One region of the Mesorhizobium sp. ESP-6-4 genome, then DNA from elsewhere that is predicted to be linked to it. Evidence: riboswitches for the same ligand, from Rfam matches in the RefSeq annotation. Region 1 holds a riboswitch; each other region holds the start of a gene.

Region 1 (9,893 bases):
CGAAGGATCAGCTCAAGGCGATGCCGGAGCATCGCGACTGAACAGGGACGCTTCGCGACTGTGAATCAATCAAGAGAATCCGGCCCGGCAATTGCCGGGTCGGGTTTTTTGCGCGGCGCGGTACTCGTTTGTCGCCTGACGAGCGTCACGCGGATTGCCGTCGCGTCAAAAATGTGTGGCGGGTTCCCTCTGGAGCGGCGAGAAAGCCCGGGACAGGTCGGCGATTTCGTGGGGCGATGAACCGCTTCAAGGATCAGCGGCGCATGCTCGCAAGCAGGCAAATACACAGCCCCGCGTTGAGCGTTGCCGCGAGCGCCAGCGTGGCCAGGACAAGATTGGCGCCGCCCGTGCCAAGAAGCAGCGCTCCAACGGACGGAGCCGCCGCCTGGACGATGAGGCTGGGCGTCGCGAGCTTGCCCATCAGCACCGCGTATTGCTGCGGGTCGAACAGCACCAGCGGCAGCGCGCCGCGCGCGATCGTATGGATGCCGTTACCCGCGCCATAAAGGATCAAGGCGAGAGCAACAAAAGTCTGGCTCGTCAGCAGCAGCCAGATTCCGGCGGCAAGCAGCGTCACGGATGTCAGCATCGTCCAGATCGGATGGTGCCGGTTGCGGCCGATCAGCAGCTCCGCCACTCTAGCGCCGACTTGTGAAGGGCCGACCAGCGCGCCAAGTCCGACGGCGGCTGCCAGGCTCGCGCCGCGCAATTGCAGCAGCGTCAGCAGATGCACGGAGAGCATGGACGCGACCAGTGCGGCCAAGGTCTGAATGGAGGCCAGCAGAATGAAGCGCGCCCGCGCTCTGCCGGTGGTCGATGCCTCTTTCGACCTGTCTTTGACCGGCGCAGGCGCGGCGGCCGGAGGCGACGGTATTATCCACAGATGGAGCGGCAAGCAGATTGCCAAATGGATCGCGGCATAGGCAAGGCAGGCGGTGCGCCAGCCGCCTTGCTCGACAAGGAAGGCGCTGATCGGCCAGCAGACGGTGCTGGCAAAGCCGCCGAAAAGCGTCAGGTTGGTGATGGCGCCGCGCGCGCCCTGTCCAAAGAGGCGGCCGAGTGTGGCGAAGCCGGCATCGTAGAGGCCGCTCGACATGCCCAAGCCCATGAGCAGCCATGCAGCCAGATAAAGAGGATAGTCGGTCGCCGTCGCTAACAGCGAATGCGCGGCCGCCAGCAGCAGCGAGCTCGCGGCAAGCACCGGCCGTCCACCGTGGCGCTGGATCAGCCGCCCGGTGACGGGGGACACCAGCCCGGCAAGCAGGAGCCCGCAGGATAGCCCGGCAACGACCGAGGCGAACGACCAGCCGGTATCCCTAGCAATCGGCGCGGCAAGCACCGCGGGCAGGTAGTAGGATGATCCCCAGGCGAGAATCTGCGTGATGCCAAGAGCCGTAACGAGGACGCGGCGGTTGTGTGCGATGGGCGCGGTGGCTTCCAATCAGGCTTGCCCTGGTGGATAGGCGACCTTCTCGCCATCCTCCTTGACGAACTCCCGCACCGGATTGTCGAGCAGCGGCAGCACCGCTTCCGACGGCCGGCACAGTTTTGTCCCTTTCGGAGTCTCGACGATGGGCCGGTTGATGAGGATCGGATGGGCGAGCATGAAATCGATCAGCTCATCGTCGCTCCATTTCGGATCGGCGAGGCCGAGTTCGGCGTAAGGCGTGCCCTTCTCCCGCAACAACTCGCGCGCAGAAATCCCCATCGCGGCGATCAGTTCGAGCAGCCTTTCGCGGCCCGGCGGCGTCTTGAGGTATTCGATCACGACAGGGTCTTCGCCGCTGGCGCGGATCATGGCGAGCGTGTTGCGGGAGGTGCCGCAGTCGGGGTTGTGATAGATCGTGACCGTCATGGCTCTGCTTTCAAGGGTTGTGGGTTGGCCGCGGGCCGCAGCAGCCAGCCCATCAACGCGAGCGCGGTCAGGGCACCGAGCAATTCGGCGACGACGAAGCCGGGCAGATCGAGCGGCCTGATGCCGGAAAAAGTGTTGGTGAGTGAGCGCGCCACGGCGACGGCGGGATTGGCGAAGGAAGTGGATGCCGTGAACCAATAGGCCGCTGTGATATAGAGCCCGACCAGCCCCGGCACGGCCCGCCGCTCGAAGCGGAGGCCAGCGAGAATGACGGCGACAAGGCCGAATGTCGCGACCACTTCCGAGAACAATTGCGCCGGCCCGGCACGCAGTTTCGTCGCGACCTCCAGCGCCGGCAGGGCGAACATGAGATGCGCGGCGATCGTGCCGGCGATTCCACCGACGACCTGTGCGAACAGATAGGCAGGGAGATCGCGAGCAGGCAGCGACCGGTTGAGACAAAACACCAGCGAAACGGCCGGATTGAGATGCGCGCCGGAGATCGGCCCGAGCACGGTGACCAACACCACCAGCATGGCGCCGGTTGCTAGCGTGTTGCCAAGCAGCGCCAGCGCGGTGTCATGCGTCAGCGTCTCGGCCATGATGCCGGAACCGACGACGGTCGCCACCAGTAGACCGGTGCCCAAAGCTTCAGCCGCAAACCGGCGCGGCAGATCGAAAGTGTTCATCGGTCGACCCTGGATTGGACAATGGGGAGTTGGGTAGCGGGCGTGACGGTCATTGCCGGCTCTCCTCGCCCGGCTGGCAGCAAGGTGCCGCAAGCGCCGGCGCGCAGATTTCCGGCCGGCCCGAGCAGCAGTCCTCCATCAGGAAGCGGATCAATCCGGACAGCGCGTCGAACTCGGCGCTGTAGACGATCGAGCGGGCATCACGCCGCGCGGTCACGAGACCGGCGCGTTCGAGTTCCTTGAGGTGGAAGCTGACATTGGACGGCGAGACCTCGACCTGCTCGGCGAGCGACCCGGCGGCAATGCCTTCCGGGCCGGCAACGACCAGCAGCCGCAGCAGGCGCAGCCGTGTTTCCTGCGACAGCGCGCCAAAGGCGGTCAGGGCTTGACGTTCATCCACGTTTCAACAATCCTTGAAATATTGAAATGAGGAATAGCCGACATGCTCTCTTCTGACAATCGGAAAAACATCGCTCCTATGGACCCCTCCGACCTGACCATCGGCGATCTGCTGATGGCGCTGGCCGATCATAAGGACAGGCCACTGGTGTTCCGCTATGACGGGCGGCCGGTAAAGCCTGGCTACCACGTCACCGAGGTGAAGGCTGGACAGTTCTCGGCGCTGGATTGCGAAGCGAATCCGGAATCCTGGTCGGAGATATTCGTCCAGCTGTGGGACGTGGACGAAGGCGGACCGGTCCATATGCCAGCCGGCAAATTCGCCGCGATCATCCGCAAGGTTTCGGACCATGTCGCTCTCGATGGGGCTGCTAAGCTGACCTTCGAGGTCAGCGACGGCGTGCGCCCCATCGAACTGCACCGGGCAGCCCAGCCGAGCCTTGTTGGCGGGACGGTTGAGGTCGAGCTGTCGCCACGGCCGTCAAGCTGCAAGCCGCGCGACCGCTGGCTGGAAGACAGAAGGCAGCGAGCGGGTGCGGAGGGAGTCGCTGCTGTTGAGCCCGCTAATGGTGACGCGCCGCCCTGATCAGAACCGGATCATGCCATTGGCCTGCAACAAATAGAGGCCCACGAGAACGATGGCGATCAGCGCCACCCAAACGGCTGTCTTGCTCATCCGCGCAATCCCTGTCGATCGGCGACAGTGAACGCGCGCGCCACGGTTGTGTTCCCGATATGCCAGGCTGCACATCGCCTAGACAGGATCAAGTCACGAATTGCTGGACGATGCGCGTCCGTGCATAGTGGCGGCAATGGCGCCTGGTCGATGAAGATGGCTGTGGATGACAAAGCGGACAATCCGGGCGTGGCGGTGTTTCCGCCGCTGCTCTTTCTCGTGGCGCTGATCGCGATGCTGGCGCTGCGCTATGTCTGGCCGCTGGCGATCGGCGGCCGCCCGCTGACCATCGTGCTCGGCATAGTGCTGGCAGCACTGGCGGTTGCGATCATCGCCTGGGGACGCTCGACGATGTTGCGCGGCGGCACCAATGTGAACCCGACGCTGCCGACCACCGCGATCATCACCGGCGGCCCGTTCGGCTTCACCCGCAATCCGCTTTATGTCGGCCTGATGGGACTGCTTCTCGGGATCGGGCTGCTGTTTGACAGTTGGTGGGCCGTCATCGCGACCATCGCGAGCTTCCCCATCCTGCATTACGGCGTGGTGCTGCGCGAGGAGGCCTATCTGGAACGCAAGTTCGGCGAACCCTACCGCGCCTACAGGGCGAGCGTGCGCCGCTACCTTTGAGCATCAGTCCTTCGGCGCGTTGCTGTAGAGCGCCACGCCGACGCGGTCGTTGCGCCGCCACCGCACCAAAGCGCGATAGGCCGTATCGTCGGCCGGGACCTCAAGCAGAAAGCGGTCCGGGATCTCCACATTGGCGCCGACACGCAATTCCGCGCCCTGCTCGTGCTGATTTCTGACCGAGCAGCCGATCCTGACGCCGGCGGCGATGATCGTGGCTTCCTTGAGCACGAATTCGCGCGCATGAAGACGACGTTCGGTCTCGGGATAATCGGCCATATCCGGCGGGCTCCTCAGGCAAGGCTCTCCTCGCCACGGGGCCGCACTATAGCAGCGAGGCGTTTCCGTTCCGTTAGCGATTGCTGAAACAGTGGTGTGCCGGCTTGATATGCCGGCCGGGTTCACGGATGGAGCGTTCACGCCTGGGCGTTCAGCCGGCGACAGTGATGCCGCTCGCGCGCAGCACCCAGCGGCGGCCGTCGCTGCGGAACTCGGTGAGCGACAGCGGCTCGATGTCGATCTTCCAGACTGAGGAAAGCGGCGCGCCGAGCACATGCGCCATGGCGGCGCGGATCGGCATGGCATGCGTCACCGTGACGATGTGACCGCTTTCGCCGGCCAGCCGCTCCATCAGCGCAGCACCCCGCCGGGCGACGTCGGCGAGCGATTCACCGCCATGGGGCGCCGCGTCTGTACCGGCGAACCAGGCCGCCATGCCTTCCGGATCCTCGGCCTGCACCTCTTCGAAGCCTTTGCCGGCCCAGCGCGCGAAATCCTGCTCGGCAAGCAGCGGCTCGACCGTCGCGTCAAGGCCGAGCGCCTCGGCCGTCCGCCGCGCAGCCAGCGCCGGACTTGTCCAGACACGGTCGGCGCGACGCAGCGAAGCGGCCAGCGCGCCGGCGCGATCGAGGGCGCGCGGCTCCGGCGGCTCATCGTTCGGAAAGCGGCCCTTGCGCATGCCGGCCGTCGCTCCGCTTGCGATCATCGTCAGGCGGACAAGCATGAAAAACTCCGTGGCCCAGCGAAAAACAGGCCTCACGAAGCCGTGCCGCCATTACATGTCGTTGACAGGCGAACGAAGTGCTGACAAGTGTCTTAGTGCTATACGGGATTGGAAGCCGGTGCGAGTCCGGCACGGTCGCGCCACTGTAATCGGCACCAGCCGAAAGTCAGGCCTTATTCCGCAGCACTCGATCAACGGGACGCAGTATCCCAAGGGAGGTCAATATGTCCGACACCACCTTCGCCCCCAGCTACGGCCCGGTTGCGATTCCGGTCCGCGAGCTTCTGCCCTGGGCCATCCTCGGCGGGCTGCTTTTGATGCTGGCGATCTATTTCGTCGGCGCGGAAGAAGGCGCCACCTCGCTGATTCGCGGCACCTATGTGCACGAATTCGTGCATGACGGCCGCCACCTGCTCGGCTTCCCCTGCCACTAAAGCGGTTCAGCATCGCTGAACCTGCTTTCGATTCTGATCCAACGCAATTCCGGACGGAAAACCGCTGCGCACTTTTCCTGGAATTGCTTGGTTGGCTTAACGCAATTCCGGACGGAAAACCGCTACGCACTTTTCCTGGAATTGCTTGGAGGGATTGGTGACATGGTTGGAAAACTTTTGCTGCGCGGCATGCTTGTCGGGCTGGTCGCCGGGATTCTGGCGTTCGCCTTCGCCCGCGTCTATGGCGAGCCGCAGGTCGACAAGGCGATCGCCTTCGAGGAACAGCAGGCCCAGGCCGCCGGCGGGGCGCCGGAGCCCGAGATGGTCAGCCGCGCCACGCAAGCCGGCATCGGCCTGGCAACCGGCGTGCTGATCTATGGCGCCGCGCTTGGCGGGCTGTTCTCGCTGGTCTTCGCCTATGCCCATGGCCGGCTGGGCTCGCTCGGACCGCGCGGCACCTCGGCGCTGATCGCGGCACTCGGCTTCCTGGCCGTGATCGTGGTCCCCGGCCTCAAATACCCGGCCAGCCCGCCGGCGGTGGGCAACGCCGAGACCATCGGCTACCGCACCGAGCTGTTCTTCATCATGATCGTCGTCTCGATCGCGGCGATGGTAGCGGCGGTCGGCCTGGCGCAGCGGCTGTGGAACCGGCTCGGCGCCTGGAACGCCTCGATCGTCGCGGGCCTCGCCTTCCTCGTCGTCTTCGCGCTGGTGAAGGCGGCGCTGCCCGACATCAACGAAGTGCCGGAGAACTTCTCGGCGACCGTGCTGTGGCAATTCCGCGTCGCCTCGCTCGGCATCCAGCTGGTGCTGTGGACCGTCGTCGGGCTCGGCTTCGGCGCGGTTGCCGAACGCGTGGTCGCGGTGCGCGACCAGCGCAGCCCGGCACGCCGCTACGCCTGAAATCCGATGCGTTGGCCGCCACGGTTCTGCGCCCTGGCGGCCAAAGCGGCTCAACGGTCGGTACGACCGCAGAGCCACTTTGGTCTTTCGTTTTCTCGCAATTCCGGACGGAAAACCGCCGCACACTTTTCCTGGAATTGCTCGGTTGCGGCGCTGCTCGCATTTCTGGCCGCCACATCCGCGCAGGCGCATGGCGGATCCTCGGCCCCGCCTCCTCCCGGCATCCAGATCCCCAGCCTGACCCACGGCCAGATGGCCGTCATCGCGCGCTATCGCGGCAAGATCCTCGACCTCGCCCAGCGCCAGACCGCGACCGACCCGACCTTCCGGCGGCTCTACAATCACGGCAATCTGCAATTCACCTATTGCCTCTGGGGCTTGATGCCGGGCAGCCTCGGCGACGAGGAAAGCCCGTTCAACGAATGCAGCCACGCCTATCTCGCCGCCGCCAAGGCGCTGCTCACCTATATGGCCACAATGCCCTCTACCGAACGCAACGCGAAGGCGCTGATCTCGGACATCGATGCCGAGATGGTGCGCAGCGGCGCGGCGTGGATCCTGTGCCAGTATAGCGGCGAGGCCTCCAGCACCGGCGCGGTCGTCGAGCCCAGATGGCGCGACATCTTCTTCCACTTGCCGAGCCTTGCGGTGATCCTCGCCACGGTGGCGGCGCTCGGCGCCGCTGCATGGTCGATTTTCCGTTCACCCGCTCTGCGAGCCGGCGCTGCTTAGAACGGTTCAGCGTTTCACGGAATCACCGAACCGCTCCCGGTCTTGCGTGTGATCGTTTTCAGGAAAGCCTGAACGCGCAACCATGTCAGCTCGGCTGCGGACGCATCGTAATCCGGCAGCGCTTGATCGGTGTAGAAATGGCCGATCCCCGGATAGGTGAAAATTTCTGCCCTGACGTGGCAGCGCTTCGCCGACGCCGACCAGTCGGCAACGTGTTCTGGCTGAGCAAATGCATCTGGGTCGGCGACGTGGACCGCGACCGGGATGTGTCGGCGAACATTGCTGGGAATGTCAGCAAGGCCATGCAGCAGCACAATGCCGGCGGCAGCGATTCTTTCTGACCAAACAGCACTGATCACGCCAGCTCCCATGGAATGGCCAGCGAGCACCGCGTCTGGAGAAGTCTGGAGGAGCGCCTCCCTGGCGCGGTCGCAGATGGTTTCCCACCCAACATTGCTCATCAAGTCAAGCCCGTCGTCGACCGATGCCGCAGTCAGCCCTGCGTAGAGGTCCGGCATCACAACATCGTACCCCGCGCTTCGCATGCGCTCAGCAGCTTGATGCTCCACCGCCCGAAGGCCCAGCGCCGAGTGAAAGAGTACAATAGCAGCCATCCGCTTTCCCTCCGGCGTCGCCTGGCCGATCGCGTTGAGTTCGGGCAATGATCGTCTTTTATCCGGCTTATAGAATCCCCATCACCAGCCATGCCCCTTTCCGAAGCCTTCGCCGTCACCCTATCATCCATGCGCGCGCTCGTGATGGTGGCCTTCCGGTTCGGCCATGGCGAAGGGCAAATCCTCGGTGTCGGGACCGGCTGCCAGTTGCAGCCTGGCGCTGAATTCGTGTGGTTCGGCAGGTGCGACCAGGCTCTGCAGATAATGATGGTCGCCGCCGACCGGAGACAGCGGCAGGCTTTCGACCGCACCGTCCGCCCTTTCAATGGCGACGTTCGCCCGCAGGCCCTCGGCGTGACGCGACAGGCGCAGCCGCATGCGCTCGCCCTGCGGCGTGTCGACGATTTCGAGCAGCCCGCTGGCTAGCTTGCCCGAGACCAGGAATGAATCCGGCGCATGATGGTGGCCGGCTTCCGTCTCTGGCTCGGCAAAGTGCACCGTGGCGACGTCGAGTGCCGGGATGTGCGCGAAGAGCTCGGCCTTGAGCGATGCGGCGATGTTGTTCGCGGCGGCAAGCAGCAGGCCGTCATTGACAGCGATCGTAACATCGACATGCAGCTTATGGCCGAGCCAACGGGCTTTGGCGTCAACCACTTTTTCGATCCCGGCGACATGGTCGGCGGCGTGGTGAATCCCGTCAACGAGGCCGGGCTCAACGCCGTCCAGCATGCGGGTCAGCACCGAGCGCGCCGATTGCCAGACGATAGCGAAAATGGTGACGGTGATAAGCAGGCCGATGATCGGATCGGCGAGCGGAAGGCCGAGCCAGACGCCGGCCGCGCCTGCGACCACGGCAAGGCTGGTGAGGCCGTCGGTGCGGGCGTGATAGCCGTCAGCAACCAGCGCCGCGCTGTTGATCTGGCGACCGACGCGGATGCGAAAAACCGCCACCGCTTCATTGCCGAGGAAACCGATGATGCCGGCGAGGGCCAACCAGCCAAGGAAATGCACCGGCTGCGGGTTGAACAGGCGATTGATCGCCTCGTATCCGGCCACCAGCGCGCTGGCCAGGATGATGAGCACGATGATGATACCGGCGAGATCCTCGACCCGGCCGAGGCCGTAGGTGAAGGCCCTTGTCGGTTTGCGGCGCACGAGCACAAAAGCGATCCAAAGCGGGATGGCGGTGGTCGCGTCGGCGATGTTGTGGATGGTGTCGGCAAGCAGGGCCACGCTGCCCGAAAGCACCACGACGACGCCCTGCAGCGCGGCCGTGACCGCGAGGATCACGAACGACCACTTGATCGCCCAGATGCCGCGGTCTGTGGTGGCGATGGTCGCGTCGATCACGCCATGAGTATGGCCATGCGGCCCATGGTGGTCGTGGCCGTGGCCGCCATGATGTCCGTGCGCACCGAAGCCGAACCAGTCGAGCGCTTTTTCCCACATCGCCGCCTCACAGATATTTGGTGAGCTGCTTCAGCTCTTTGAGCGTGTCCCTGGTCGGTTCGCCGCCTTCGACAAGGCAATGCTCCATATGGTCGTGGATCAGCTCGCGCTTGGCATTGCCGACCGCGCTTTCGACGGCATGGAGCTGTTGCGCGAGGTCAAGGCAGGACCGGCCCTGCTCGAACATGGTGAGCACGGCGGCGAGATGGCCATGCGCTCGCTTGAGCCGGGCGATGATATCGGGATGGGAGCTGTGTATCGTCATGCAAACATCCTATCCCCCTGGGTAGGATATTGCCAACAGATAATATGCCTCGAACTCTCGAGGCTAGCCCGCGGCAGGGCTGGACTCGCCGCCCAGCCCAGCGTGCCCGCTGGCAGATGCTCGCCGACGCAGCAGGTCCTTGGCCCGTGGGGCAGTCTCTGCCGCGAAATCCCGTTTTCATTTGATCAACCGGCTGCGGCGAGCGGCAGCCCCGCGGCAACCAAATGCTTGGTTTGCCGTTTATTTT
Region 2 (9,893 bases), on a different contig from region 1:
TGGCGGACAATGATTCCGCCCACACCACCGCCTTCACGGTCAGCGTCGATTTCAAGCACGGCACGACAACAGGCATTTCCGCCGACGACCGCACGCTCACCGTGCGCAACCTTGCCAACGGCAATGTCGGCCCGTCGGATTTCGTGCGCCCCGGCCACATCTTCCCGCTGATCGCGCGCGAAGGCGGCGTCTTGATGCGCTCCGGCCATACGGAGGCCGCAGTCGATCTCTGCAAGCTCGCCGGCCTGCCGCCGGTCGGCGTCATTTCCGAACTGGTCAATGACGACGGCACGGTCAAGCGCGGGCCGCAAGTGCAGGCCTTCGCCGATGAACATGGGCTGAAGCAGGTCTCGGTCGCCGACCTCATCGCCTATCGCCAGCGCAAGGAGACGCTGGTCGAACGCGTCGCCTGCTCCGACATCGACACGCCCGGCGGCAAGGCGCAGGCCTTCACCTACACGCTGCCTTGGGATTCCATGCACCATCTCGCGGTCGTCTTCGGCGACATCCGCGATGGCGAGGAGGTGCCGGTACGGCTGCATTCGGAAGATGTCGTCACCGATGTCTTCGGCACCAGCCATCGCCTCGACGGCATCATGAAGGCGATGGGCGAGCGCAGGCGCGGCGTCATCGTCTATCTGCGTGAAGGCTCGGTCGGCGTCGCCCATCAGGAGCGCAAGCGGCCCGCGAGCGGCGACCGCGAGGACCATGAGGAAGCCCGCCGCCGCGAGAACGAATGGCGAGAGATCGGTCTCGGCGCCCAGATCCTCAAGGACCTGGGCATCTCCTCCATCAACCTGATCGCCTCGCGCGAGCGCCACTATGTCGGCCTTGAGGGGTTTGGCATCCATATCGCCAAAACGGAGATCCTCTAAAGTCCCGGATCGCCGGCCAGGGTGATGAGCAAGTCTCTTCCGTCCAATCAGAACAGCAAAAGGCTGTCGCTGCGCCGGCCGACGACTGCCGATCTCGATTTCCTGGTCGATCTCTTCTCGCGGCCCGAGCTGGTCGCGCATCGCCCCGACCCGACACCCGACACGCCGCAGCAGAGCTCGGCAAAGCTTGCCCGCGACATCGACCATTGGGACAAATACGGTTTCGGTCGCTGGGCGGCCGAGGCGAAAGGCAGGCTGGTCGGCTTCGGCGGCGTCACCGTTTCCAACGATTTCGAAGGACTGAACCTCTCCTACCACCTCCATCCCGACAGTTGGGGTCGCGGCTATGCCAGCGAACTGGTCATGGAAGCGTTGTGTGCGGCATTCCTGACGTTGGAAGCCCAGCGGGTGATCGCCTTGGCGCGGCCGGCAAATCCGGCCTCGCGCCGCGTGTTGGAGAAATGCGGCTTCACCTTTGACAGGGACGTGATGCTGCATGGCGCGCCAACGGGACTCTTCGTCGTCTCGGCAGCCAGCTATTCGGAGCGTCAACGGGGCTGACGCCCGGCCCTTCGCCAGCGTGTTCGTTCATTCCACGGGCATTACCGCTTCGCCTCTGTCCACATCGCAATCATCAATTGCCAGCCGGCATTGGCCGGCGAGCACGGTGGCCAGCGCGATGGCGCCTGCCGCGACCGAAACCCAGAACCCGTTCTGCGGACCGAAATTGTCGACCATCCAGCCGGCGGCAAAGGAGCCCAACGCCATGCCGATGCCGATGCCGGTCGTCACCCACGTGACGCCTTCGGTCAGCATCGCCCCCGGCACGTGGCGCTCGATCAGGCCGAAGGCGGTGATGAAGGTCGGCGAGATCGCGACGCCGCTGACGAACACCGCGAGCGCCAGAGTCGGAACAGTGTCGGCAAAGAGCAGTGGCAAGGTGGTGAGCGCGATCACGGTGACCGCGACCGCCAGTTGCCGCTGCAGCGGCGCCTTGAGGCTGAGCGCGCCGACGATGATGCCGAGCACGAAGGATCCCAGCACATAGACGCCGATGACGAGGCTCGCCGCCTCAGGTTGGCCGAGCTCTTTGGTGATCGCCACCGTCGTCACTTCCGTGGTGGCGAAGGTCGCGCCGACGAAGATCAGCGCAAAAGTGATGATCTGCACCGGCGGCAGGCGGATCGCCGACCCGGCCGCGCCATATTCCGCCGGGCGGACGGGCGGCTCGGACGAGCGCTGCAGCAGGAATGCCGCCGAGCCGAGCGCAAGCAGCAACGTGCTGACCACCATGCCGGCTTCCGGGAAGAGCGCCGCGCTCAAGCCCACCGACAGCGAGGCGCCGGCGACATAGACCAGTTCGTCGGCGGCCGATTCGAAAGCAAACGCCGTGTTGAGCTCCGGCCGGTCGCGGAAGATCTCAGTCCAGCGCGCCCTGACCAGTGCCGGGATGCTGGGCATTGCGGCGGCAAGTAGTGCCGAGCTGAACAAGGTCCAGGCCGGCCAGTGCTGGTTGGCCGCGACGATCAATGTCGCGAAGGCAAGCGCGGAAACGAGTGTCATCGGCGCGGCGATCGCGGTCTGGCCATGTCGGTCTACCAGCCTCGACACTTGCGGCGACAGGAAAGCGTTGACCAGCGCGTATGTGGCCGAGACGGCGCCGGCGAGCCAGTATTCGCCATGCGTCTGCGACAGCATCGCCACGATGCCGATCGGCGCCATGGCGATCGGCAAGCGCGCGATGAAAGCCGCCGCGGCAAAGCCTTTCGTGCCGGGAGCCCGAAAGATGTCCGAATAAGGATTTCGCATGATCCTGCTCCTCGACAACGGTGCATAGTAAAATTACATACGCTGCGTATGACTGTGAGATAGTTCATACGCCACGTATGTCAATTGGCATACGAGGCGTATGTGAATAGGGCCAGCACCATGCACAGACCGCGCAAGGAGATGATCGCCGAGACGCGCGCCAAGCTGATCGCGGCCGCTCGCCATGCTTTCGGCACGATCGGCTATGCCGAGGCCTCGATGGACGATTTCACCGCGTCGGCCGGCCTCACGCGCGGCGCGCTCTACCATCATTTCGGCGACAAGAAGGGACTGCTGCAGGCGGTGATCGCCGAGATCGACGGCGAAATGGCTGTGCGGGTGAACGAGGTGGCTTCGAAAGCGCCGACCCGCTGGCAGCATTTCGTCGACGAATGCACCACCTATATCGAGATGGCGCTGGAGCCGGAAATCCAGCGCATCATGTTCCGCGACGGCCCGGCGGTGCTCGGCGATCCGGCGCAGTGGCCGAACGCCAATGCCTGCACCGCCTCGATGATCAACCATCTGACCAAGCTGCAGGAAGAGGGCGTGGTCGTTCCGGAGCTTGATCCCGAGACGACCTCACGGCTGATCAATGGCGCCAGCAGCCAGGCCGCGCAGCGCATCGCCAATTCGACGGACCCCGAGGCGACCTCGAAAAAAGCGATCACGGCCTTCAAGCAGTTGCTCGAAGGCTTGCGCAAGAAGCCTTGATGGCACGCTCGGGTAACCGAGCCACCCGGCTTGTGCACCGGTTTCGGGCCGGCGCAACCCTGCCGCGATTGACAATCGCCGGGGCAAGCGCATCCTCCTCCGCCAACTCTTAGGATATGGGGAGTCGGGGCCATGTGGGACTTCAGCATTGGCCGGTCCGTGTCGATCGTGATGCGGACATGGCCGTTCATCATCTTTCGCATGATCGTCTATTTCGGCATCACGGTCGCCTACATCATGGCGACCGGTACCGGCGCCAGCGTCGGTTACGGCGTCGGGCACATCTCGACCGATCCCGACGGTCCGATGTCGTTTGCGCTGTGGGGTGGCGTGGTCGGCTTCGGGGTCGTCTCGATCGCCGTCTACTGGATCCGCGAATATATCCTCTATGTGTTGAAAGCGGGCCATATCGCCGTCATGGTGCATCTGATCGACGGTCATGACGTCCCCGACGGCCAGGGCCAGATCGCCTATGCGAAGGAAGTGGTCACCCAGCGCTTTGCCGAGGCCAACATCCTTTTCGTCGTCGACCAGCTGGTCAAGGGCGCCATCCGAGCCATCACCGGCCTGATCGGCGGCATCGCCGCCTTCCTGCCCATTCCGGGCCTGAGCGGTATCGTCAGCTTCATCAACACGGTGATCCGCCTGTCGCTGACCTATGTCGACGAGATCATCCTCGGCTACAACATCCGCATCAGTTCGAACTCGCCATTCGAGACGGCGAGGCAAGGCGTCGTGCTCTACGCGCAGAACGGCAAGCACATGGTCAAGAACGCCATCTGGCTGGCGGCGATCATGTGGGGCGTGTCCTTCGTCATCTTCCTGTTGATGCTGGCGCCTGCGGCCGCCATTCTGTGGGTCATGCCGGGCCAGCTTGCCGGCTGGGCTTTCGTGCTGGCCATCGTCTTTGCCTGGGCCTTCAAGGCAGCCTTCATCGAGCCCTTCGCCATCGCCTCGCTGATGCAGGTCTATTTCGAAGCCATCGAAGGCCAGGCGCCCAATCCCGAATGGGACCGCCGGCTCGCCGAGACCTCGTCCAAATTCAGGGAACTGCGCGACAAGGCGCTGGGCTCTTTCGGCGGCGGCTCGCGCTGGGATACGCCGAGGGCCGCCTGATCATGGCTTTGATGCGCCGCCGAGCTTTGCGATTGCCGATTTAAGCGGCGCCTCGCCGGCGCCGCGAAACGTCTCGCTCATGACCAGTTCGGGCAGCGGCAGGCGCTTGCCCCAGCCATGCGCCTCGAGGTCCGGCTTCGGCGCGAAGGCCGAGACGCGGCCGACGCACAGATAGGCGATCGGCGTGACATGCTCCGGGATCGCGAGAAGCCGCTTCAGCGCTTCGGTCTCGATGATGCTCACCCAACCGACGCCTACACCCTCCGCCCGCGCCGCCAGCCAGAAATTCTGCACCGCGCAGACTGTGCTGTAGAGATCCATCTCCGGATTGTGCCAGCGTCCGAGAGGCGAGTCCTTCGAGCGCTGCCGGTCGCAGGTGATGCACAGGTTGAGTGCGCTTTCGCAGATGCCTTCGAGCTTCAGCTTGCGGTAGAGCGCCTGCCGTTCCGCCTCGATTGCCGGCAACTCCTGCTCGCGCGCGGCGAGGAACAGGTCGCGCACTTGTCTGCGCCGCTCGGCGTCGCGGATGACGATGAAATTCCACGGCTGCATATAGCCGACCGACGGCGCATGGTGCGCGGCAGTGATGAGCCGCGCCAGCACATTGTCATCGAGATCGTCGGGGACGAAATGGCTGCGCACGTCGCGCCTGGTGAACATGGCCCGGTAGACCGCGTCGCGCGCCAATTGGTCAAAGTCGTCGCCGCTCGCGGCGATCGCTGCTGCCGTCATCGCTTTTCCCCTTGCGACAAGCAGTCCCCCGCCTGACCAAGCGGAAAACCATGTCTGCCGGGCCGGTCTTCTGGCTCGGGATCGTCCCGCATCCGGCGCCTTCCCGTCTTCGACAGTGGCGTTTGCCGGCGCGGTCCCCCTTACAGTGTTGGGCACGCCACGGAGTTCAACCGTGTTCCCGATTCTCCCGCGTCGCGGGCACCTGGCAGCGACCCGACCTTACAGCGAAGCTTGGGCCGCGCCAATGGCGTTAGCGACACGGCAAGACGCGATTTCCCCAGCCATTCGGCCTGCCAAACATGGTCATTCGGCCGCCAGGTCCCTAGATTAGGCGCCATGGCCACCCGTCTCTATACGCACCCGATCTTCCTCGAACACCTCACGCCGCCCGGCCATCCCGAGCGGCCCGACCGCCTGCGCGCCATCGAGCGCGTGCTGGATGACGAGGCTTTTGCGGCGCTCGACCGCGTCAAGGCGCCGGAAGGCGACGAGAAAACCATCCTCTATGCGCACCCGGAGGATTTCATCGAGCGCGTGCGCGGGGCGATCCCTGAGAGCGGGATCGTGTCGATCGACGCCGATACCAGCGCCAGCCCGAAAAGCTGGCAGGCCGTGGTGACGGCGATCGGCGGTGCCAACGCGGCGGTGGACGACGTCTTCGAGGGCCGTGCGGCAAACGTCTTCGTCGCCGCGCGTCCGCCTGGACATCATGCCGAAAAGACCACGGCAATGGGCTTTTGCCTGTTCAACACGGCGGCGATCGCCGCCCGTTACGCGCAGAAGAAGCACCAGGCCGAGCGTGTCGCCATCGTCGACTGGGACGTTCATCACGGCAATGGCACGCAGGACATCTTCTGGGACGACCCATCGGTGCTCTATTGCTCGACGCACCAGATGCCGCTTTACCCGGGCACCGGCGCGAAGAACGAGACCGGCGCCGGCAACATCGTCAACGCGCCGCTGGCGCCGCAGACCGGCAGCGATCTCTTCCGCGACGCCTTCCTGTCGCGCGTGCTGCCCTCGATCGACGCGTTCGCGCCGGACCTGATCATCATTTCCGCCGGTTTCGACGCGCACCACCGCGATCCGCTGGCCGAGATCAACCTGACCGAGGACGATTTCGATTGGGCGACCGGCCAGTTGATGGAGCGCGCCGGGCGCCATAGCTCCAACAGGCTCGTCAGCCTGTTGGAAGGCGGCTACGATCTGCAGGGACTGGCATTTTCAGTCGCCGCCCATGTCGGGCGGCTGATGAAGGGATAGAGTATGGCATTGGAAGGCAATGAGGACGTCAAGGCGATGAGCTTCGAACAGGCGCTCGACGCGTTGGAGAAGATCGTCGATGATCTTGAGCGCGGCGACGTCCCGCTCGACCAATCGATCAAGATCTATGAGCGCGGCGAGGCGCTGAAGGCGCATTGCGACCGGCTGCTGAAAGCGGCCGAGGACAAGGTCGAGAAGATCAGGCTGTCGCGCGACGGCAAGCCGGTGGGAACTGAACCGCTGGACGCCGACTGAGGTGTTGATATTCAGGTGAGGCCGGCCTGCAAATGGCAACTTCCTGCGCTTCCGGTGCTCACGTACTTCAAGTACGCTCCGCTCCGGTTCTCGGAAACCACCATTTTCGGCTCGGCCTGACCTGAATCTCAACACCTCAGCGGATGATCTCAGACCGGGTAAGGGCAGAGAAAGCAGGTAAGGAGTTCAAGCCATGTGCCGCAACATCAAGACCTTGGCCAATTTCGAGCCGCCGGCGACCAATGACGAAGTGCATGACGCAGCGCTGCAATTCGTGCGCAAGCTGAGCGGCTCGACCAAGCCGTCCAAGCGCAACGAGCATGCCTTCTACCATGCCGTCGAGGCGATCGCCGCTGTCGCGCGCGAATTGATCGATTCGCTCGAAACCAATCAGGAACCGCGCAACCGCGAGGAAGAAGCTGCCAAGGCGAAGGCCAGGTCGGCGCTGCGTTTCGCCTGAGGATCCGACATGAGCTTCTTTCCGGGAAACGATCCCGAACCCGGCGATGCCTTCGCCTGCGACCAGATCGAGCTGATGGTCGTTCCGAACGCCAAGGACATTGGCGGCTTCGAGGTGCGCCGCGCCTTGCCAACGGCGAAGCGCCGGCTGGTCGGGCCGTTTATCTTCTTCGACCGCATGGGCCCTGCGATCCTGCGCGCCGGCCATGCGCTCGACGTGCGTCCGCATCCGCATATCGGGCTTTCCACCGTCACCTACCTGTTCGACGGCAGGATCAGGCATCGGGATTCGCTCGGCACCGAAATGGTGATCGCGCCGGGCGACGTGAATCTGATGACCGCGGGACGCGGCATCGTTCATTCAGAGCGCACGCCACAGGAATTGCGCGGCGCGCCGATGTCGGTCTCCGGCCTGCAGACCTGGCTGGCGCTGCCCGACGGCAAGGAGGAGATTGCCCCGGTGTTCGCGAACACGTCGGTGGCCCGCTTGCCGCAGATCGATGCCGAGGGTGTCAGCGGCCGCGTCGTCATTGGCGCGTTCTCAGGCCTGCGCTCGCCCGTGGCGACCGCTTCCGACACGCTCTACGCCGACCTCAGGCTGGCCGCCGGTGCCAGCGTGAAGATTCCGGCCGATGCCGAGGAGCGCGCCATCTACACGCTGGAGGGCGATGTCTCGATCGCCGGCGATGTTTTCCCGGCCGAGCGGCTCCTGGTGTTCAAGCCGGGCGAGGAGATCGTGGTCTCTTCCGAGCGCGGTGCGCATTTCATGCTGTTCGGCGGCGCTTCGCTCGGCTCCAAACGCTATATCTGGTGGAATTTCGTCTCGTCCTCGAAGGAACGCATCGAGCAGGCCAAGCAGGAATGGAAGACAGGTCGCTTCGATATCGTTCCCGGCGATGAGGAGGAGTTCATTCCGCTGCCCGAGAACTAAGGTGTGTTGATATTCAGGTGAGGCCGGCCTGCAAATGCCGGTTTCCTGCGCTTCCGGTGCTCACGTACTTTGAGTACGCTCCGCTCCGGTTCTCGGAATCCATCATTTTCGGCTCGGCCTGACCTGAATCTCAATACACCTTGCAGCGTAGCACGCGTCACTGACGCACATTTACATTCGCCCGCCGGCGGACTATTCCCGCGCATGATTATGGCGCAATCTGCTGATAGCGCCGTGTTCGATCGATAAGGCAGGACGCGCCCGAGTGAAGCCAGACACGCCGCTGCTCGACAAGGTCCGCATTCCGGCGGATTTGCGGACGCTTGATGAGAGCGCGCTGCCGCAGCTTGCCGCGGAACTCCGCGCCGAGCTGATTGATGCCGTGTCGCAGACCGGCGGTCATCTCGGCGCCGGCCTCGGCGTCGTCGAACTGACCGTCGCGCTGCATTATGTCTTCAACACGCCGCAGGATCGGCTGATCTGGGACGTCGGCCACCAGGCCTATCCGCACAAGATCCTGACTGGCCGCCGCGACCGCATCCGCACGCTGCGCCAGGAAGGCGGCCTTTCCGGTTTCACCCGGCGCGCGGAGAGCGAATACGACCCGTTCGGCGCCGCGCATTCCTCGACCTCGATTTCGGCCGGTCTCGGCATGGCCATGGCGCGCGACCTGTCGGGCGGCCGCAACAATGTCATTTCGGTCATCGGCGACGGCTCGATGTCGGCCGGCATGGCCTTCGAGGCGCTGAACAATGCCGGCGCGCTCGACGCCCGGCTGATTGTCATCCTCAACGACAACGACATGTCGATCGCGCCGCCGACCGGCGCCATGAGCGCCTATCTGGCGAGGCTCGCTTCCGGCAAGGCCTATCTGGGGTTACGCGATTTCGGCAAGAAGCTGACATCCTACCTGGGCAAGCGCGCCGACCGCGCCATCACCCGTGCGGTCGAGCATGCGCGTGGTTACGTCACCGGTGGCACCTTGTTCGAGGAGCTCGGCTTCTATCACATCGGTCCGATCGACGGGCACAATCTCGAACATCTGATCCCGGTGCTGAAGAACGTCCGCGACAATGGCAAGGGCCCGGTGCTGATCCATGTCGTGACCCAGAAGGGCAAGGGCTACGCGCCGGCGGAGGCCGCGGCCGACAAATATCACGGCGTCAACAAGTTCGACGTCATCACCGGCGCGCAGGCCAAGGCGCCGGCCAACGCGCCCGCCTATACCAAGGTCTTCGCCGAAACCCTGATCCAGGAAGCGCGTGAGGACGACCGCATCGTCGCGATCACCGCCGCCATGCCGAGCGGCACCGGCCTCGACTTTTTCGGCGAGGTGTTTCCGAAGCGAACTTTCGACGTCGGCATCGCCGAGCAGCATGCGGTGACCTTCGCCGCGGGGCTCGCCACCGAAGGCTACAAGCCATTCGCCGCCATCTATTCGACCTTCCTGCAACGCGCCTACGACCAGGTCGTCCATGACGTGGCGATCCAGAGACTGCCGGTGCGTTTTCCCATCGACCGCGCCGGTTTCGTCGGTGCCGACGGCGCCACCCACTGCGGCGCTTTCGATACGACCTTCCTGGCCACGCTGCCGGGCTTCGTCGTCATGGCCGCCGCCGACGAGGCGGAGCTGCGCCATATGGTGCGCACCGCGGCTGCCTATGATGACGGCCCGATCGCCTTCCGCTATCCACGCGGCAATGGTGTCGGCGTCGACATGCCAGAGCGCGGCTCGCTGC
Region 3 (9,893 bases), on a different contig from region 1:
CGGAAGCTGCAGGCGGCGCCGATGCGAGAGCTTCCTTGGCGGCTTTCGCCGCCGCCCTGGCTTCCTTGTCGCGCGTCGACTTCAGGATCGCCTTTTCGCTGGTCAGCGTCGTGAGCCCGGTAGCCGGCTCGGACCCGTGGCGGCCGTTCTGCGGACCAGGCTTCACCTCGGCGCCCTTGCCGGCGTCGTAGAGATCGATGATCTCGGCCAGCCGCTCGGGCGTCAGGTCCTCGAAAGTGTCCTTGAAGATCATGACCATCGGCGCGTTGACGCAGGCGCCGAGGCATTCGACCTCCTCCCACGACAGCGTGCCCTTGTCGTTAGTATGGAACTGGTCGTGATGGATTTTCGAACGGCACACATCCATCAGCGCTTCGGAGCCGCGCAGCATGCAGGGCGTGGTGCCGCAGACCTGGATATGCGCGCGCGTGCCGACCGGATTGAGCTGGTACTGCGTATAGAAAGTCGCGACTTCGAGGCCACGGATGCGCGGCATGCCGAGCATGTCCGAGATCGTCTCGATCGCCGCCTTGGTGACCCAGCCTTCCTGCTCCTGCGCGATCATCAGCAACGGGATGATCGCCGACTGCTCGCGCCCCTTCGGGTATTTGGCGATCCACTGCTGGGCGGCCGCCGCGTTCGCCTCGTTGAAGGCGAAGGTGGCAGGCTGGAGGCTGGCTTCTGCAAGACGGCGGACTGACATTTAGCGATCGACCTCACCAAACACGATGTCGAGGGAGCCAAGCACGGCGGTGACGTCGGCCAGCATGTGGCCGCGGCACAGGAAATCCATGGCTTGCAGATGCGCGAAACCGGGCGCGCGCAGCTTGCAGCGATAGGGCTTGTTGGTGCCGTCGGAGACCAGGTAGACGCCAAATTCGCCCTTCGGTGCCTCGACGGCCGCATAGACCTCGCCGGCCGGCACGCGGTAGCCCTCGGTATAGAGCTTGAAGTGATGGATCAGCGCTTCCATCGAGCGCTTCATCGCGGCGCGCTTCGGCGGCACGACCTTGCCGTCGAGGTTCGACACGGGGCCGGCGCTTTCCTTGCCGAGCAGCAGATCGACGCACTGGCGCATGATCTTCGCCGACTGGCGCATCTCTTCCATGCGCACAAGGTAACGGTCGTAGCAGTCGCCGTTCTTGCCGATCGGGATGTCGAAATCCATCTCGGAATAGCATTCATAGGGCTGCGATTTGCGCAGGTCCCAGGCGGCGCCCGAGCCGCGCACCATCACGCCAGAAAAGCCCCACGCCCAGGCGTCGGCCAGCGACACCGTGCCGATATCGACATTGCGCTGCTTGAAGATGCGGTTACCGGTCAAGAGCGCGTCGAGATCGTCGATCGACTTCAGGAACGGGTCGATCCACTTGCCGATGTCCTCGACGAGCTTCTGCGGCAGGTCCTGGTGCACGCCGCCCGGCCGGAAATAGGCCGCATGCATGCGCGAACCGCTAGCGCGCTCATAGAACACCATCAGCTTTTCGCGCTCGACGAAGCCCCAAAGCGGCGGCGTCAGCGCGCCGACGTCCATGGCCTGCGTCGTCACATTCAAGATGTGCGACATGATGCGGCCCATCTCGGAATAGAGCACGCGGATCAGCTGACCGCGCTTCGGCACCTCGATGCCGAGCAGGCGCTCGGCCGCGAGCGCAAAGGCATGCTCCTGGTTCATCGGCGCGCAATAGTCGAGCCGGTCGAGATAGGGCACGGCCTGCAGATAGGTCTTGGCCTCGATCAGCTTCTCGGTGCCGCGATGCAGCAGACCGATATGCGGATCGACGCGGTCGACCACCTCGCCGTCCAGCTCCAGCACCAGGCGCAAAACGCCATGCGCCGCAGGATGCTGCGGACCGAAGTTGATGTTGAAGTTGCGGACGGAGGTTTCAGCCATCGTGGCGCCTCTGGCGACGAGTCAGTAGTGAGTAGTGAGTAGTGATCATCAATCTCAATGCCTGCTTCATTCCGCCTGCTTGGCCTGCACCGTCCGAATGAGAGATCTCGTCATCTTTCCAATCTCTTCGCATCGCACCAGCAGTTCAATCTCATTGTCTTTTTCTAACAAGCCAACCCGGCATGCCAGGAGTATGTGCGTTTCCAGTTCCTTCAACGAACCCTGCGCCATGCGCAGAAATTGAACGAATGAACCTCTGTTCTCACGACCATACCCCTCAGCGATATTGGCGGCGATAGATGCCGCCGAGCGGCGCATTTGGGAGGTCATTCCATAGATCTCGTCCTTCGGAAAACCTTTGGTGACGCGATAACAATCTTCGGCAAGGACCATCGCCGATTGCCACACCATCAGGTCGCGATAAGATTCGATCCGCTTTTCCAATTCCTTCCCTACTGACTACTGACTACTTCCCTACTCACTGTTTCGCCTTCTCATCCCCGGGAAGCACGTAATCCGTTCCTTCCCACGGGCTCAAGAAGTCGAAATTTCTGAATTCCTGCTTCAATTCCACCGGCTCGTAGATCACCCGCTTGGCCTCGTCGTCGTAGCGCACCTCGACGAAACCGGTCAGCGGGAAATCCTTGCGCAGCGGATGCCCCTCGAAACCATAGTCGGTGAGAATGCGGCGCAGGTCCGGATGGCCCGAGAACAGCACGCCGTAAAGGTCGTAGGTCTCGCGCTCGAACCAGTCGGCACCCGGATAGACGCCGGTCAGCGACGGCACCAGCGTCTCCTCGTCGGCCTGGACCTTGAGCCTGATGCGGACATTCTGCTTCGGCGACAATAGGTGATAGACGACGTCGAAGCGCTTGGCGCGCGACGGGTAGTCCGCTCCGCAGACATCGATGATCGAGATGAACTGGCAGCGCGGATCGTCGCGCAGGAAGGTCGCGACCTCGATCAGGTTGCCCGGTTCAACCGAAACCGTCAGCTCACCATAGGCAAGCACGGCTTCGCCGATGCGGCCGGAGAGCTTCTCGCCGAGATAGGTGGAGAGTTCGTTCAGCGCCAGGGTCATCGGCTCACCGTTCGATCGTGCCGGTGCGGCGGATCTTCTTCTGCAGAAGGAGAATGCCGTAGAGCAGCGCTTCCGCGCTCGGCGGGCAGCCGGGCACATAAATGTCGACCGGCACGACGCGGTCGCAGCCGCGCACCACCGAATAGGAATAGTGGTAGTAGCCGCCGCCATTGGCGCAGGAGCCCATCGAGATGACGTAGCGCGGCTCCGGCATCTGGTCGTAGACCTTGCGCAGCGCCGGCGCCATCTTGTTGGTCAGCGTGCCGGCGACGATCATAATGTCGGACTGGCGCGGCGACGCGCGCGGCGCGACGCCGAAACGCTCCGAGTCATAGCGCGGCATCGAGGTGTGGATCATCTCGACCGCGCAGCAGGCGAGGCCGAAAGTCATGAACATCAGCGAGCCGCTGCGCGCCCAGGTGATCAGTGCCTCGGTCGAGGTGACGAGAAAACCCTTGTCGGCCAGCTCATTGTTGATTTCGAGGAAGAAGGGATCGTCCTCCCCCACCGGCCTGCCGGTGTTGGGGTCGATGATGCCCTTGGGCTTCGGCGCGACGAGGGTGCCTGAACTATCGTTCAATCCCATTCCAGCGCTCCTTTTTTCCATTCATAGGCAAAACCGATGGTCAACACCGCCAGGAACACCATCATCGACCAGAAGCCGAGCATGCCGAGCTTCGAGAAGGACACCGCCCACGGGAACAGGAAGGCGACCTCGAGATCGAAGATGATGAACAGGATCGACACCAGGTAGAAGCGGATGTCGAACTTCATGCGGGCGTCGTCGAACGAGTTGAACCCGCATTCATAGGCGGAAAGCTTTTCCGGGTCGGGATTGCGGTAGGCGACAAGGAACGGAGCGATGATGAGCGCCAGACCGACGATCATCGCCACGGCGATGAACAGCACGATAGGCAGGTACGAACTTAGGAGTGCGCTCATGCGGCGACTTTCCTTCGGCGGGGGCAGTTCATTTTGATTACAGCAACGAACTCTAATGCGGAAGCGTGACAGATTAACCGCTGAACCGTTTTAAGGGGCCCATGCTGCAACGCGGCGAGGGTTAGCGCAGCGGTTTCGGTGACGCAAGTCAAACGTTGTTCAAATCGCGGCTCTGGACGCCTTATCGGAAGAAACTGGTCCGATCCGCTCCTGTTTGATTTCCTTCAGTTTTTACTCCAGTTTTCTCTCCTGACATATCTCCCGCCATTTGCCTGCTAGCATGGCCGGAATCACCGGCTAAAAATCCAACGGACGATCGGGGCAAGGACACCTGATGAAGGACAAGATTTCGCTGGCCATGGCGAGGCGCGTCGCGCTCGGGGCGCAAGGGTTCAACGACCCTAGGCCCAGTGGTGTTCCGGATCGCCGCCACCTTGCGCGGGTACTTTCGCGAACCGGCCTTCTGCAGATCGATTCCGTGAGCGCGGTGGTGCGCGCGCATTACATGCCGCTCTATTCGCGCCTCGGCCCCTACCCGCTTACGCTGCTCGACAATGCCGCAGTCACCCGCAAGCGCGCCGTGTTCGAATACTGGGCGCATGAGGCGTCGTTCCTGCCCGTCGAGACCTATCCTTTGATGCGCTGGCGCATGCAGCGCGCCGAGCGGGGCGACGAGATGTATCTCGGCCTAGCGAAATGGGGTCGTGAACGCAAGGAAATGATCGACGAGATATATGGAGAAGTCGCCGATCGTGGTCCGATCGCCGCCTCCGATATCGAAGGCCACAAGGGCAATGGCGGCTGGTGGGGCTGGAGCGAGGCCAAGCACGCTTTCGAATGGCTGTTCTGGGCCGGTCGCATCACCACGGCCTACCGCCGCGGCTTCGAACGCTATTACGACCTGCCCGAGCGCGTTTTGCCGCAGGCGGTGCTCGACCTTCCCATTCCCTCGGTCGAGGACGCGCATCGCGAGTTGCTGCGCATTTCCGCCCGCGCCCATGGCATCGCCACCTATAGCGACCTGCGCGACTATTTTCGTCTCGCGCCGGGCGACACGAAGGATCGCATCGAGGAACTGGTCGAAGCCGGCGAATTGCTGCCGGTGAAGGTCGAAGGTTGGGACAAGACCGCCTATCTCCACAAGGACGCCCGTTTCCCGCGCCGGATAGAAGCGCGCGCCCTGCTCGCCCCTTTCGATCCCGTCGTCTTCGAACGCACCAGGACGGAGAAACTCTTCGATTTCCGCTACCGCATCGAGATCTACACGCCGGCCGAGAAACGCCAATATGGCTACTACGTGCTGCCCTTCCTGCTCGGCGATCGGATCGTCGCCCGCGTCGATCTGAAAGCTGACCGCCCGGCCAGCATCTTGCGCGTCCACGCCGCCTACGCCGAGGCCGGCGCCCCACCCGAAACGGCCGCCCAGCTCTTCGACGAGTTGAAGCAGATGCAGGGCTGGCTCGGCCTGGAGGCGATCGAAGTGACGCCGGCCGGCGACCTCGGGCCGGCGCTGGCCGACATCGCGGTGTCGTAGCTGCGCGTTGACAGGGAGAGTGAACAAAAATAGAACATCCCAACTGTGGTTAGGATCGGTTGCGATGGTTTTCAGGCGCTCGATATGTCTGGTCTTGGCCTACCTGACCTTAGCGTCGCCGTCATATGCGACAGGTGCTTACCGAGAGGAATGGGTAGAGGTCACGCGTCCAGTCATTTTCTGTGGCGGCCACATTGCACCCGGTATGCAGCCAAAAGAAGTGACGGCGCTTCTTCTGCGGTGGTTGGAGTTTGGAACGATCGACAAGCAGATCGCAGGCGCCTGTGGCTTATTGCCGGTAGGGCAGCGCTATATAATAGTTCATGAGCCGAAGTTCGACGCCAATCGCTTCGTCTTGATGTGGGAACCGGTTTGCCAGCACGGCTGTTCGTTAAGTATGGCGCCCGTGGCCTCACCGCCTCGCAAACTTGTGGGTCCATACCTCAAACCCATAAAGCCGCCAAAAGGCTGGTACTAAGCCAGTCGTTGACTCCAGCCCCCTGAACCCTCTAAATCCTGACCCAGACGGTCTTCTCCCGGCAAAGGGAGGAGCCAAGAGGGAATGCGGTGCGGGCCAACACCCAAATCCGCGGCTGTCCCCGCAACTGTAAGCGACGAGCCTCTGCCGAAAACCACTGGGATGTTCCCGGGAAGGCGGCATTCAGGGTGACGACCCGCGAGCCAGGAGACCTGCCGTCTGAGACTTTAAGTATCCGAATGCCCGGCGGGTTTTCCGGGCAAGGAGCATGGTTTTGGATCGCAACGGCAGTTTCCCGGCAAACAGTGCGGACATTCCGTCCGAGCCCGATGCTTTGGCTGGCGTCACCGTCATCGTCTGCTCATCCTGCCGCGACGAGACCGGGTCGGATGCGCATCCGCGCGCCGGCGCGCTGCTTGCCGAAGACACGCGTCGGGCTGCTTGCGGCGAAAAGATCGACATCCGTACCGTCGAATGCCTCGGCAACTGCAAGCGCCGGCTAAGCGCCGCGCTGCTGCGCGACGGCTGCTGGAGCTACGTCTTCGGCGATCTGAACACGACCAGCGGCGCCGATCTCGTCGCCGGCGCAAAGCTCTTCGCCACCTCGACCGATGGCCTCATCCCCTGGCGCGGCCGGCCCGATTCTCTCAAGCGCGGCCTGGTTGCCCGCATCCCTCCCCTCGACATGCTGAAGGACCGACCATGAACGCATCCGTTTCCCGCGTGCCCTGCACCGTCGTCACCGGCTTTCTCGGCGCCGGCAAGACGACGCTGATCCGCAACCTGCTCGAAAACGCCAAGGGCAAGCGGCTGGCGATCATCGTCAACGAGTTCGGCGATGTCGGCATCGATGGCGAGATCCTGAAGGGCTGCGGCGTCGACACCTGCCCGGAGGAAAACATCGTCGAGCTTGCCAATGGCTGCATCTGCTGCACCGTCGCCGACGATTTCGTGCCGGCGCTCGACCAGATCCTGTCGCTCAACCCCAAGGTCGATCACATCCTGATCGAGACCTCGGGCCTCGCTCTGCCGAAGCCCCTCGTCCAGGCGTTCCAGTGGCCGAGCGTGAAGAGCCGCGTGACGGTCGATGGCGTCATCGCCGTGGTCGACGGCCCGGCGCTCGCCGACGGCCGTGTCGCTTCCGACATGGATGCTCTCCAGGCGCAGCGTGCGGCGGACGATTCCCTCGACCATGACGATCCGGTCGAGGAGGTGTTCGAGGACCAGATCGCCTGCGCCGACCTGATCATCCTGTCGAAAAGCGACCTGATGGATGCGGCGGGCTCCGCCCGCGCCAACGCCGTCATCGGCGAGCATGTCGCGCGCGCGGTCAAGGTCGTTTCGACAGCACAGGGCAAGGTCGATTCGGCCGTGCTGCTCGGCCTTGGCCTTGCGGTGGAGGACGACATCGAGAACCGCAAGACCCATCACGACGACGAGCTCGACCACGAGCACGACGATTTCGATTCCTTCGTCATCGATATCCCCTCGATCGCCAATCCCGACGAACTGGCCAAGCGCGTCGCCCTTGCCGCCGAGCAGGAAAACGTGCTGCGCGTCAAAGGTTTCGTCGAGGTCGGCGGCAAGCCGATGCGGCTCCTGCTGCAGGCCGTCGGCCCGCGCGTCAACCACTATTACGACCGCGCATGGACGGCCGAGGACGATCGCCGCTCGAGGCTCGTCGTCATCGGCCTCAAGGGGCTGAACCGTCCGGAGATCGAGCGTATCCTCGCCGGCTGAGGCCAAAAAGCGATGCACATCCTCGCCACCACATCCGCTTCGCTCGACGATCTCGCCGAGCCGATCGACCTCAGGCAGACGCCTGCGGATGTGGTGGCGCTGTCCTTCACCGACAGCGACCTCGCCGGCCTGGCCGCCGCCTGGAAGGCGGATGCGGAGCGGCTGCCGTCGATGCGGCTTGCGGCGCTGCGCGACCTTCGCCACCCGATGTCGGTGGACCTGTGGATCGACAGCGTCGCCCGCCACGCCAGGGTCATCCTCGTCCGCATCCTCGGCGGCTATGACTGGTGGCGCTACGGCTGTGACCAGCTCGCCGCCCTGGCGCGCGAACGCGGCATCAAGCTGGCATTGCTGCCCGGCGAAAGCCATGACGAGGACCTGCGGCTGATCGAAGCCTCGACCCTGCCGCGCGCCGAATTGGACGCCCTGCTAGGTTATTTCCGCGAAGGCGGCCCGGCGAATATGAGCGCGCTGGTGCAAAGGCTGGCTAGGCTTGCCGGGTCGGATGCGGCCTTGGCCGAACCGGTCAGCGTGCCGAAGGCGGGATTTTATCAGCCGGGAATTGGTGTCGTCGAGAAGCCGAACCTTTTAAAGGTCGGCGCTCCGTCGCCCCCCTCTCTGTCCTGCCGGACATCTCCCCCTCAAGGGGGGAGATTAGCTGTCATCGACCCTGGCGCCTCTTCTGCTAACTCAACAATAGAACACTTTGCAGCATCCGCCATTGGCGAAACCATCGGCGGCAGCTCAATCTCCCCCCTTGCGGGGGCCGGCAGGACAGAGGGGGGGGCGACAGAACTCGACGCGACCAACTTCAGCGCCCCGGTTATCCCCATCCTCTTCTACCGCTCGATGCTGCTGGCCGCCGACGTGGCGCCGATCGACGTTCTCGTGGAAGCGTTGAAGCTGCAAGGGCTCACCCCGGTACCGATCTTCGTGTCCAGCCTCAAAGACGCGGCATCCCTGGCCTTCGTCGAAACCGCCCTCACCTCCCTGAACCCCGCCGCCATCGTCACCGCCACCGCCTTCGCCTCCGGCGCGGAACCCGGCGCCGAAACCCTGTTCGACCGCGCGGGCGTACCGGTGTTCCAGGTCATCGTCGCCACCACCAGGCGCGAGGTCTGGGAAAAGAACCAGCGCGGCCTGGCGCCTGCCGACCTTGCCATGCATGTCGTCCTGCCCGAGCTCGACGGCCGCATCCTGGCCGGCGCCATCTCCTTCAAGGGCGAGGTCGAGACCGATCCGGCGCTGGCCTTCCGAGCCTTCGCCAACCGGCCCGAGGCGGACCGCGTGGCGCAAGTTGCCAAGCGGATCGCGGCGTTCATCCGCCTGCAGCGGATGGAGCGGGCCGAGCGCAAGCTGGCGATCCTGATCCCGGATTATCCGAGCGCGCCAGGGCGAACCGGTTACGCCGTTGGGCTTGATGTGCCGTCGAGCGTGCTCGTCATGCTGCAGGACCTGAAGGAACAAGGCTACGCGGTTGAAGGGATTCCGCAATCGCCGCGCGCGTTGCTGGATGCGCTGGAGGTAGGTGGGCACGGCCTTACGTTGACGGATTACGTTGCCTTTTCAGCGGAACTGCCGAGGGAAGCGCGAGCTTCAGTTGAGGCGACATGGGGCAAGGCAAAGGGGATAGGTTCGCGCGAGGCACCCCCCTCTGTCCTGCCGGACATCTCCCCCGCAGGGGGGGAGATTGCCCTGTCACTACCGCTTTCGCCAATCGGCAGTGTTGTAGGTGGAGCGCCGGCGCCCGAACTGCCAATCTCCCCCCTAGAGGGGGAGATGTCCGGCAGGACAGAGGGGGGCGCGACAGAACGCCAGCCTTGGCAGCTAGCGGGTGAAACAACCTTCCCCTTCCGCGCCGCGACCTTCGGCAACGTCACCGTGGCGCTGGCCCCCGACCGCGGCCGCTCGGCCGACCGCCGCGCCCACTATCACGACCCGACGCTGCCCCCGCGCCACGAGCTGATCGCCTTCGGCCTGTGGCTGCAAAAATCGCTCGGCGTGCATGCCATCATCCATGTCGGCGCGCATGGCACGCTCGAATGGCTGCCGGGCAAGACGGTGGCCCTCTCCGGAACCTGCTTCCCGGAGATCGTCACCGGATCGCTGCCGGTCATCTATCCATTCATCGTCTCCAATCCGGGCGAGGCGGCGCAGGCCAAGCGCCGCATTTCGGCCGTCACCCTCGGCCATCTGCCGCCGCCGCTGAGCGGCGCCGGCCTAG

Evidence for each region. Region 1 has a riboswitch for cobalamin ahead of LB523_RS23610 (CbtB domain-containing protein). Riboswitches for the same ligand answer to the same signal wherever they lie in the genome.
Region 2: it holds a riboswitch for cobalamin, as region 1 does, so the genes downstream of both, bluB (5,6-dimethylbenzimidazole synthase) here and LB523_RS23610 (CbtB domain-containing protein) in region 1, are expected to answer to the same signal.
Region 3: it holds a riboswitch for cobalamin, as region 1 does, so the genes downstream of both, LB523_RS03160 (DUF1636 family protein) here and LB523_RS23610 (CbtB domain-containing protein) in region 1, are expected to answer to the same signal.

The regions. Positions count from the first base shown of each region.
Region 1 covers NZ_JAIUGS010000017.1:73,233-83,125, reverse strand. The annotation lists gene LB523_RS23655 (hypothetical protein) at 1-41, shown strand, start outside; gene LB523_RS23650 (MFS transporter) at 254-1,441, opposite strand; gene arsC (arsenate reductase (glutaredoxin)) at 1,442-1,855, opposite strand; gene LB523_RS23640 (aquaporin) at 1,852-2,544, opposite strand; gene LB523_RS23635 (ArsR/SmtB family transcription factor) at 2,594-2,944, opposite strand; gene LB523_RS23630 (DUF6428 family protein) at 2,987-3,529, shown strand; gene LB523_RS23625 (methyltransferase family protein) at 3,782-4,249, shown strand; gene LB523_RS23620 (PilZ domain-containing protein) at 4,253-4,525, opposite strand; gene LB523_RS23615 (histidine phosphatase family protein) at 4,677-5,249, opposite strand; adenosylcobalamin (AdoCbl) riboswitch at 5,331-5,482, shown strand; gene LB523_RS23610 (CbtB domain-containing protein) at 5,474-5,683, shown strand; gene LB523_RS23605 (CbtA family protein) at 5,846-6,586, shown strand; gene LB523_RS23600 (hypothetical protein) at 6,839-7,318, shown strand; gene LB523_RS23595 (dienelactone hydrolase family protein) at 7,333-7,980, opposite strand; gene LB523_RS23590 (cation diffusion facilitator family transporter) at 8,056-9,381, opposite strand; gene LB523_RS23585 (metal-sensing transcriptional repressor) at 9,389-9,646, opposite strand.
Region 2 covers NZ_JAIUGS010000018.1:10,776-20,668, forward strand. The annotation lists gene ribB (3,4-dihydroxy-2-butanone-4-phosphate synthase) at 1-875, shown strand, start outside; gene LB523_RS23875 (GNAT family N-acetyltransferase) at 900-1,436, shown strand; gene LB523_RS23880 (MFS transporter) at 1,464-2,684, opposite strand; gene LB523_RS23885 (TetR/AcrR family transcriptional regulator) at 2,805-3,398, shown strand; gene LB523_RS23890 (hypothetical protein) at 3,531-4,514, shown strand; gene bluB (5,6-dimethylbenzimidazole synthase) at 4,515-5,246, opposite strand; cobalamin riboswitch at 5,289-5,467, opposite strand; gene LB523_RS23900 (histone deacetylase family protein) at 5,583-6,509, shown strand; gene LB523_RS23905 (exodeoxyribonuclease VII small subunit) at 6,513-6,764, shown strand; gene LB523_RS23910 (DUF2277 domain-containing protein) at 6,958-7,224, shown strand; gene LB523_RS23915 (pirin family protein) at 7,234-8,154, shown strand; gene dxs (1-deoxy-D-xylulose-5-phosphate synthase) at 8,420-9,893, shown strand, end outside.
Region 3 covers NZ_JAIUGS010000001.1:693,166-703,058, reverse strand. The annotation lists gene LB523_RS03195 (NADH-quinone oxidoreductase subunit E) at 1-703, opposite strand, end outside; gene LB523_RS03190 (NADH-quinone oxidoreductase subunit D) at 704-1,894, opposite strand; gene LB523_RS03185 (four helix bundle protein) at 1,961-2,338, opposite strand; gene LB523_RS03180 (NADH-quinone oxidoreductase subunit C) at 2,373-2,975, opposite strand; gene LB523_RS03175 (NuoB/complex I 20 kDa subunit family protein) at 2,980-3,561, opposite strand; gene LB523_RS03170 (NADH-quinone oxidoreductase subunit A) at 3,552-3,917, opposite strand; gene LB523_RS03165 (winged helix-turn-helix domain-containing protein) at 4,252-5,451, shown strand; cobalamin riboswitch at 5,961-6,164, shown strand; gene LB523_RS03160 (DUF1636 family protein) at 6,204-6,635, shown strand; gene cobW (cobalamin biosynthesis protein CobW) at 6,632-7,669, shown strand; gene LB523_RS03150 (cobaltochelatase subunit CobN) at 7,682-9,893, shown strand, end outside.